One region of the Kocuria cellulosilytica genome, then DNA from elsewhere that is predicted to be linked to it. Evidence: predicted binding sites of a transcription regulator. Region 1 holds the regulator's gene; the other holds the start of a gene.
What was found. Region 1 encodes HspR, which represses chaperone genes until heat shock. Its sites were predicted from a motif close to AAGTTGAGTCNNNNNGACTCAACTT; they were not measured.

Region 1 (3,364 bases):
GAGACCCTCGTGCGGCAGGGGCTCGTGCGGATCGGGGAGGTCGGGGAGAAGTTCGACCCGAACGTCCACGAGGCGGTGCTGCAGCAGCCCACGAGCGAGGTCGAGCCCGACCAGGTCTCGATGGTGCTGCGCTCCGGCTTCCGGATCGGTGAGCGCGTGGTGCGGCCCGCCCAGGTCGCCGTCGCGGTCGCCGAGTGAGGCCGGTCCCGGCCTGATCCGAGCGACGGCAGGGGAGGCCCGCCCCGCGGGCCTCCCCTGACCCGTCCACCCGTCCCCGGTGCCGCGGCACCGGGGACCACCCCAGCACCACCACCGGGCCCTGCTCGACAGGACCCCGACCGGCCCCACAGAAAGGAGGCGTCATGGCCAGCCAGGACTGGATCGACAAGGACTTCTACAGCATTCTCGGCGTCTCCAAGGACGCGTCCGCAGCCGACGTCAAGAAGGCCTACCGCAAGCTCGCCCGCGAGTACCACCCGGACCAGAACCCGGGCGACGCGGAGGCCGAGCAGCGGTTCAAGGACATCACGGAGGCGAACTCCGTGCTCTCCGACCCCGAGGAGCGCAAGCAGTACGACGCGATCCGCGCGATGGGCTCCGGCGCGCGCTTCACCGCGGGCGGCGCCGGCGGCGGGGGCGGCTCGGCGAACTTCGAGGACCTCTTCGGCGACATCTTCGGCGGAGGCGGCGGAGGGCGCCGCCGGCGCACGACCTACTCCACCGGCGGCGCGGGGGGCCCGGGCGGGTTCGAGGACCTGTTCGCTCAGTTCGGCGGCCAGACGGGCTACGGAGCGCCCGGCGGCTACGGCGGGTACCAGGCCCCGCCGGCGCGCGGGGAGGACATCCGGACGGAGACGACCATCCCGTTCCGCTCCTCCGTGCACGGCACCACGATCAAGCTGCGCCGCGGCAACGGTCAGGAGACCACGGTGCGGATCCCCGCCGGCGTGCGGGACGGGCAGAAGCTCAAGCTCGCCGGCAAGGGCCACTCCGGGCCCGGCGGGGCCGGGGACCTCTACGTCACCGTCCACGTGACGCCGCACCCCTTCTTCAAGCGGGTCGAGGGCACGGACGACGTCGAGGTCACCGTGCCGATCTCCTTCCCCGAGGCGGCTCTGGGCGCCACGATCGAGGTGCCCGTGCTGGACGGCGGCACCGTGCGGCTGAAGGTGCCGGCGGGCACGTCCTCGGGCCGGCGCTTCCGCGTCAAGGGGCGCGGGTTCAGCACGGCCAAGGGCTCGGGCAACCTGATCGTGACGGTCGAGGTGCACGTGCCGGCCGAGCTCGACGAGCAGGCGCAGGACGCCGTCCGGGCGTTCGCCGAGGCGACCGCGGCCCAGGACCCCCGGGCCGGCCTGGCCGCGAAGGCGCGGGTGTGAGATGGCACTGGACGCAGACCAGCCGCTGTTCGTGATCTCCGTGGCCGCGGAGATCGCGGAGATGCACCCGCAGACGCTGCGCCAGTACGACCGGCTCGGCCTCGTCAGGCCGTCCCGCGCCCCGGGCCGGGCCCGGCGCTACTCCCAGCGCGACATCGAGAAGCTGCAGCAGATCCAGGTGCTGTCCCAGGAGGGCGTGTCCCTCGAGGGCATCCGGCGCATCCTCCAGCTGGAGAACCAGGTCGCGGCCCTGCGCGCGAGGGTGGCGGAGCTGTCCCAGGAGCTCGAGGACGCCCGGGACCGGGCCGAGGAGTCCTCGCGGATCTTCGCCGCCGGTGTCGGCGGGGACGTGGTGCGCATGGCCCGCGGCGCCCGTCCCCGCGCCCGCAAGATCTCGCAGGCCGTGGTGCTGTACCGGCCCCCGCGCCAGCAGGAACGCTGACCGGCCGGCCTCGCGCCAGCAGGAGCGCTGATCGGCCGGCCTCGCGCCGGCAGGAGCGCTGACCGGCTGGATCCCGGGACGGCCGGACCCGGACCGGTGCGGGTCAGCGCAGGTGCTTCTCGAAGCCCACGTCGTACACGCCACCCGGATAGACCTGCGCGGTCCCGGGCAGCAGGACGTAGCCGCTGCGGCGGTAGAGGGCGAACGCCTCGGGCTGGCGGCTGCCGGTGGTGAGGTAGATGCGCCGATACCCGGCCGCGGCGGCGAGCCGCTCGAGCTCGGCCAGGACCCGCCGGGAGATCCCGCGCCGGCGGTGCGCCGGAGCGGTCCACACCCGCTTGAGCTCGGCGGTGGCGTCGTCGTGCCGGCGGAACGCGCCTCCGGCCACCGTCACGCCGTCCTCGAGGAGGAGCAGGAGCGCCCCGGCGGGGGCGATGAAGTCGTCCACCGGGTGGTGCGCCATCTCCTCCGCCCCGATCTCGGGGCCGTAGCGCTCCACGTACTCGAGGTGCAGGCCCTCGAGGAGCGGCCGCGTGCGGGGATCACCCGGGCGCACCACGACGAAGCCGTCCCGCTCCGGGCCGGAGGCTGCGCTCACTCCGTCCGGCGGTAGACGAGGTCGCGCGGGACGCGGCCCGCCTCCCGCGCCTTGCGCTCGAAGCTCGTGAGGATCCGTCCTTCCCAGCGGGGGGCCCAGCCCGTGTCCGGGTGCTCGTCGTCGGCGAGCGGGCCCGGGTGGACGTTCTCGAAGTGCGGGGACGCGTCGAGGACCTCGCGCATCACCAGCGCGTACTCCTGCCAGTCCGTGGCGAGCCGCCACAGCCCGCCCGGCACGAGCACCCGGGCGGCGAGCTCGGCGAACGCGGGGGAGACCAGGCGCCGCTTGTGGTGGCGGGTCTTGTGCCAGGGGTCCGGGAAGAACACCCACAGCTCGTCGACCGAGGCCGGGGCGAGCAGGTGCTCCAGGACCTCGGGCGCGTTGGCCTGCACCACGCGGACGTTGTCCACGCCGGCCTGGCCCGCCTTGAGCAGGAGGTCCGCGATCCCGGGCTTGTACACCTCGACGGCGAGGAAGTTCCGCGCGGGATCCTGGGCGGCGGCGTGCACGACGGCCTCGCCGAGCCCCGAGCCGACCTCCACGACCAGCGGCGCCTCGCGCCCGAAGGCCGCGGCGGCGTCGAACTCGTGGTCGGGGTGCACGGAGGTGTCCGTGCGCACCCGCGGGACGTCGATCACCCGGGTGGGCGCCCAGTCGTCCCAGGCCTTCTGGCGGCGGGCGGTGAGGCGGTCGCCGCGGCGCACGAAGGAGTACGGCCGGCGGTGGAACTCCTCGGGAACGGGGCCCTGCGCGGGGCCCTCAGCGGGGGAAGGGGTCTGCTCGCTCATCGCCCACCATCCTAGGCGCAGGCCGGGTGGTCGCGGACCCGCCGGCTGTCGGCCGGCCTGCTGCCGACCGGCCGGGTGCAGGCCCGGGGGGCACCGCCCCGCCGCCCACGGCGGGCGGCTCCGACCAGCGGCGGGGCGGCGCCTCCCACGCCGCGAA
Region 2 (3,364 bases), on a different contig from region 1:
CGGCCAGCCGCTCCAGCAGCCCCACGACCCACGCGGCGGGGTCGGTCCCGGGCTCGTCCTCCGCGGCCGCGAGCACCCGGTCCAGCGCCGCGCGGGCGGCCGCCGCCACGAGCTCCTGCTTGCTCGGGAAGTGGTTGTACAGCGCTCCCGCGGACAGGCCCGTGGCGGCGATGATGCGGTGCATCGACGCCCCCTCGAAGCCGTGCTCGAGGAAGCACTCGCTGGCGGCGGCCACGATCTCGCGGCGGCGCTCGTCCTTGTACTGCTGGCTCACCCGGGGCACGGGGCCAGTCTAGGCGATGAACGGTCGTTCGATCGGCGCGTCCGGACAGGACGGCGCACGGCTCGGAGCGGGCGGACGGCGCCGAGCGGGCGGCACGAGGCGGCGGCGCCAGGCGAACGGCGCCGAGCGGGCGGCACGGGGCGGCGGCGCCGGGCGAACGGCGCCGAGCGGGCGGCACGGGGCGGCGGCGCCGGGCGAACGGCGCCGAGCGGGTGGCGCCGGGGAAAGGCGTGGCAGAATGCGCCCATGCCCGCCCAGATCCTCAGCCCGTTCGTCGCCGCCTCCCTCGACGCCGCCCACCTCGACGACCCCGGCACCCCGACGGGCCGCACGCTCGGGTGGGGCGTGGTCAGCACCGCCGGCATCGCGGAGAAGGTGGTCGCGGACCTCGCCGCGCTGCCCGACGCCCGGCTGGTCGCCGTGAGCTCGCGGGACCAGCACCGCGCCGAGGACTTCGCCCGCCGGCACGGGGTGGAGCGCGCCTACGGCAGCACCGCCGCCGCCACGGGCCTGGACCGCCTGGCGGCCGACCCGGACGTGGAGATCGTCTACGTGGCCACCCCGCACGGCTACCACCACCGGGACGTCTCGGCGCTGCTGCGGGCCGGCAAGCACGTGGTGTGCGAGAAGGCCCTCGCCATGACCGCGGCGGAGGTCCGGGACCTGTTCCGCCTGGCGCGCGAGCACGGCGTCTTCCTGATGGAGGCCGTCTGGACCCGCATGACCCCCGGCTTCCGCACCGCGATGCGCTGGGTCCGGGAGGGCCGGCTCGGCCGGGTGCGCTCGGTCGAGGGGTCCATCGGCATGCACCGCCCCCTCGACCCGACCCACCGGCTGTTCCGCCGGGCCGACGGCGGCGGGGTGCTGCTGGACATGATGGTCTATCCGCTGACCTGGACCTCCGCCGTGCTCGGTGTCCCGGAGCGCTGGAGCGCCCGCGCCGAGCTCGGCGCCACGGACGTGGACGTGGACACCGCCCTGACCCTGGACTACGGCTACGGCCGGGCCCACGTGAGCGGCACCCTGTCCAGCACGGTCCCGCACCAGGTGACGATCAGCGGAACGGAGGGCTGGCTGCGCGTGGACGGCCGGATCAACTGCCCCACCACCCTGGTGCTGCAGACCGCCGCAGGCGCCCGCGGCGGCGCCGACCCCGCGGTGGAGCGCGTGGCCGTGCCGGGCGCGGGCTACGCCTTCGAGATGCGGGAGGCCACCCGCTGCGTGCAGCAGGGCCTGCTCGAGTCCCCCGTGATGCCGTGGGCCGACTCCCTCGAGCTCGTGGAGCTCTTCGACCGGGTGCGGGAGCGGATCGGCGTGCGCTACCCCCACGACACCCCCTGACACGGCGGCCCGCACACGCCCGCCGACGGGCGGTTCGCCGTGGGCGATCCGGCCCCGGACCTGTTGAAGAGCTCTCAGGGCGGCACTATCATGGTCAACAGTTGAGTTGATCCGACTCAACTAAATGTCGAAGACATTGCTCACATGGTTGAGGAGATGATTGACGTGGCCACGATGTTCACCCCGTTCAACGATTTCGACCGGCTCGCCGCCTCGCTGTTCGCCCGGCAGGGCCTGCGCGAGATGCCCATGGACCTGTACCGGGACGGCGACCAGTACATCCTGCGGGCGGACCTGCCCGGGATCGACCCCGAGAGCGTCGACGTCGACGTCGACGGCCAGCTGCTGACCATCCGCGCGGAGCGGAAGCTGCCCGAGGTCCAGGACGTCCAGTGGATCACCCGGGAGCGGCAGAGCTCCTCGTTCGTGCGCCAGCTCAACCTGGGCCAGGGCATCGACATCCAGGGCATCGCGGCGAACTACGACAACGGCGTGCTCACGGTGACGATCCCCGTCTCCGCGCAGGCCAAGCCGCGCAAGATCCAGGTGGTCTCCGGCCAGGGCGAGCAGCAGGCCCTGGGCGAGAGCCGGGACGACTCCGGCGACCGCGTGATCGGCGAGGGCGAGCTCGTCAACGGCGAACGCTCCACACAGTCCACCGAGGGCTGAGCCCGGTTCGGCCGGCAGCGGCTCCGCACCGGCCGGGACGCCACGGCCCGGGCCCGTTCCCCCGCGGGGAACGGGCCCGCCGTCGTGCCCGGAGCCCCCGCACTCCCCGGGCGGCCAGCGGACGGGGCGCCGCCTCGGGTATCTTGGCACCAGGAAGCACCACCCCGATCCGACGACATCCTGGGAGACAGCCCGCACATGGCCAAGATCATCTACACCCGCACCGACGAGGCGCCCCTGCTCGCCACCTACTCGTTCAAGCCGATCATCGAGGCCTACGCCTCGACGGCCGGCGTCGAGGTGGAGACCCGCGACATCTCCCTGGCCGGTCGCATCCTCGCCGCCTTCAACGACCGCCTGCCCGAGGACCAGCGGGTGGCCGACGCCCTCGCCGAGCTCGGCGAGCTGGCCAAGAAGCCCGAGGCCAACATCATCAAGCTCCCCAACATCTCCGCCTCCGTCCCGCAGCTGAAGGCCGCCGTCAAGGAGCTGCAGCAGCAGGGCGTGGACCTCCCGGACTACCCGGACGAGCCGCGCACCGAGGAGGAGCAGGAGATCCGGGCCCGCTACGACAAGATCAAGGGCTCCGCCGTCAACCCGGTGCTGCGCGAGGGCAACTCGGACCGCCGCGCCCCCTCCTCGGTGAAGAACTACGTCCGCAAGAACCCGCACCGGATGGGCGAGTGGACGGCGGAGTCGAGGACGAACGTCGCCACCATGGGCGCCGACGACTTCCGGGACAACGAGAAGTCCGTGGTCATGGAGGACGACGACACCCTGACGATCCGGCTGGTCGGCGAGGACGGCGGCACCACGGTGCTCAAGGAGTCCGTCCCCGTGCTGGCCGGCGAGGTCGTCGACGGCACCGTGATGCGGGCCGAGGCCCTGGACGCGTTCCTCGCGGAGCAGGTCGAGCGCGCCAAGCGGGAGGACGTCCTGTTCTCGGTGCACCTGAAGGCCACCATGATGAAGGTCTCCGACCCCATCATCTTCGGCCACGTGATCGAGGCCTTCTTCCCGGAGGTCTTTACTACCCACGGCGCCGCCCTCGAGGAGGCCGGCCTGAGCTCC

Region 2: the regulator HspR is predicted to act here: its motif matches at 1,723-1,747, upstream of RCG67_RS10795 (Hsp20/alpha crystallin family protein).

Annotation. Positions count from the first base shown of each region.
Region 1 covers NZ_JAVFWZ010000002.1:309,310-312,673, reverse strand. Annotated here, with positions in the region: gene RCG67_RS04010 (nucleotide exchange factor GrpE) at 1-198, shown strand, start outside; gene RCG67_RS04005 (DnaJ C-terminal domain-containing protein) at 363-1,379, shown strand; gene RCG67_RS04000 (heat shock protein transcriptional repressor HspR) at 1,381-1,821, shown strand; gene RCG67_RS03995 (GNAT family N-acetyltransferase) at 1,925-2,419, opposite strand; gene trmB (tRNA (guanosine(46)-N7)-methyltransferase TrmB) at 2,416-3,207, opposite strand; gene RCG67_RS03985 (LOG family protein) at 3,179-3,364, opposite strand, start outside.
Region 2 covers NZ_JAVFWZ010000006.1:116,178-119,541, reverse strand. Annotated here, with positions in the region: gene RCG67_RS10805 (TetR/AcrR family transcriptional regulator) at 1-283, opposite strand, end outside; gene RCG67_RS10800 (Gfo/Idh/MocA family protein) at 530-1,624, shown strand; gene RCG67_RS10795 (Hsp20/alpha crystallin family protein) at 1,769-2,293, shown strand; gene RCG67_RS10790 (NADP-dependent isocitrate dehydrogenase) at 2,492-3,364, shown strand, end outside.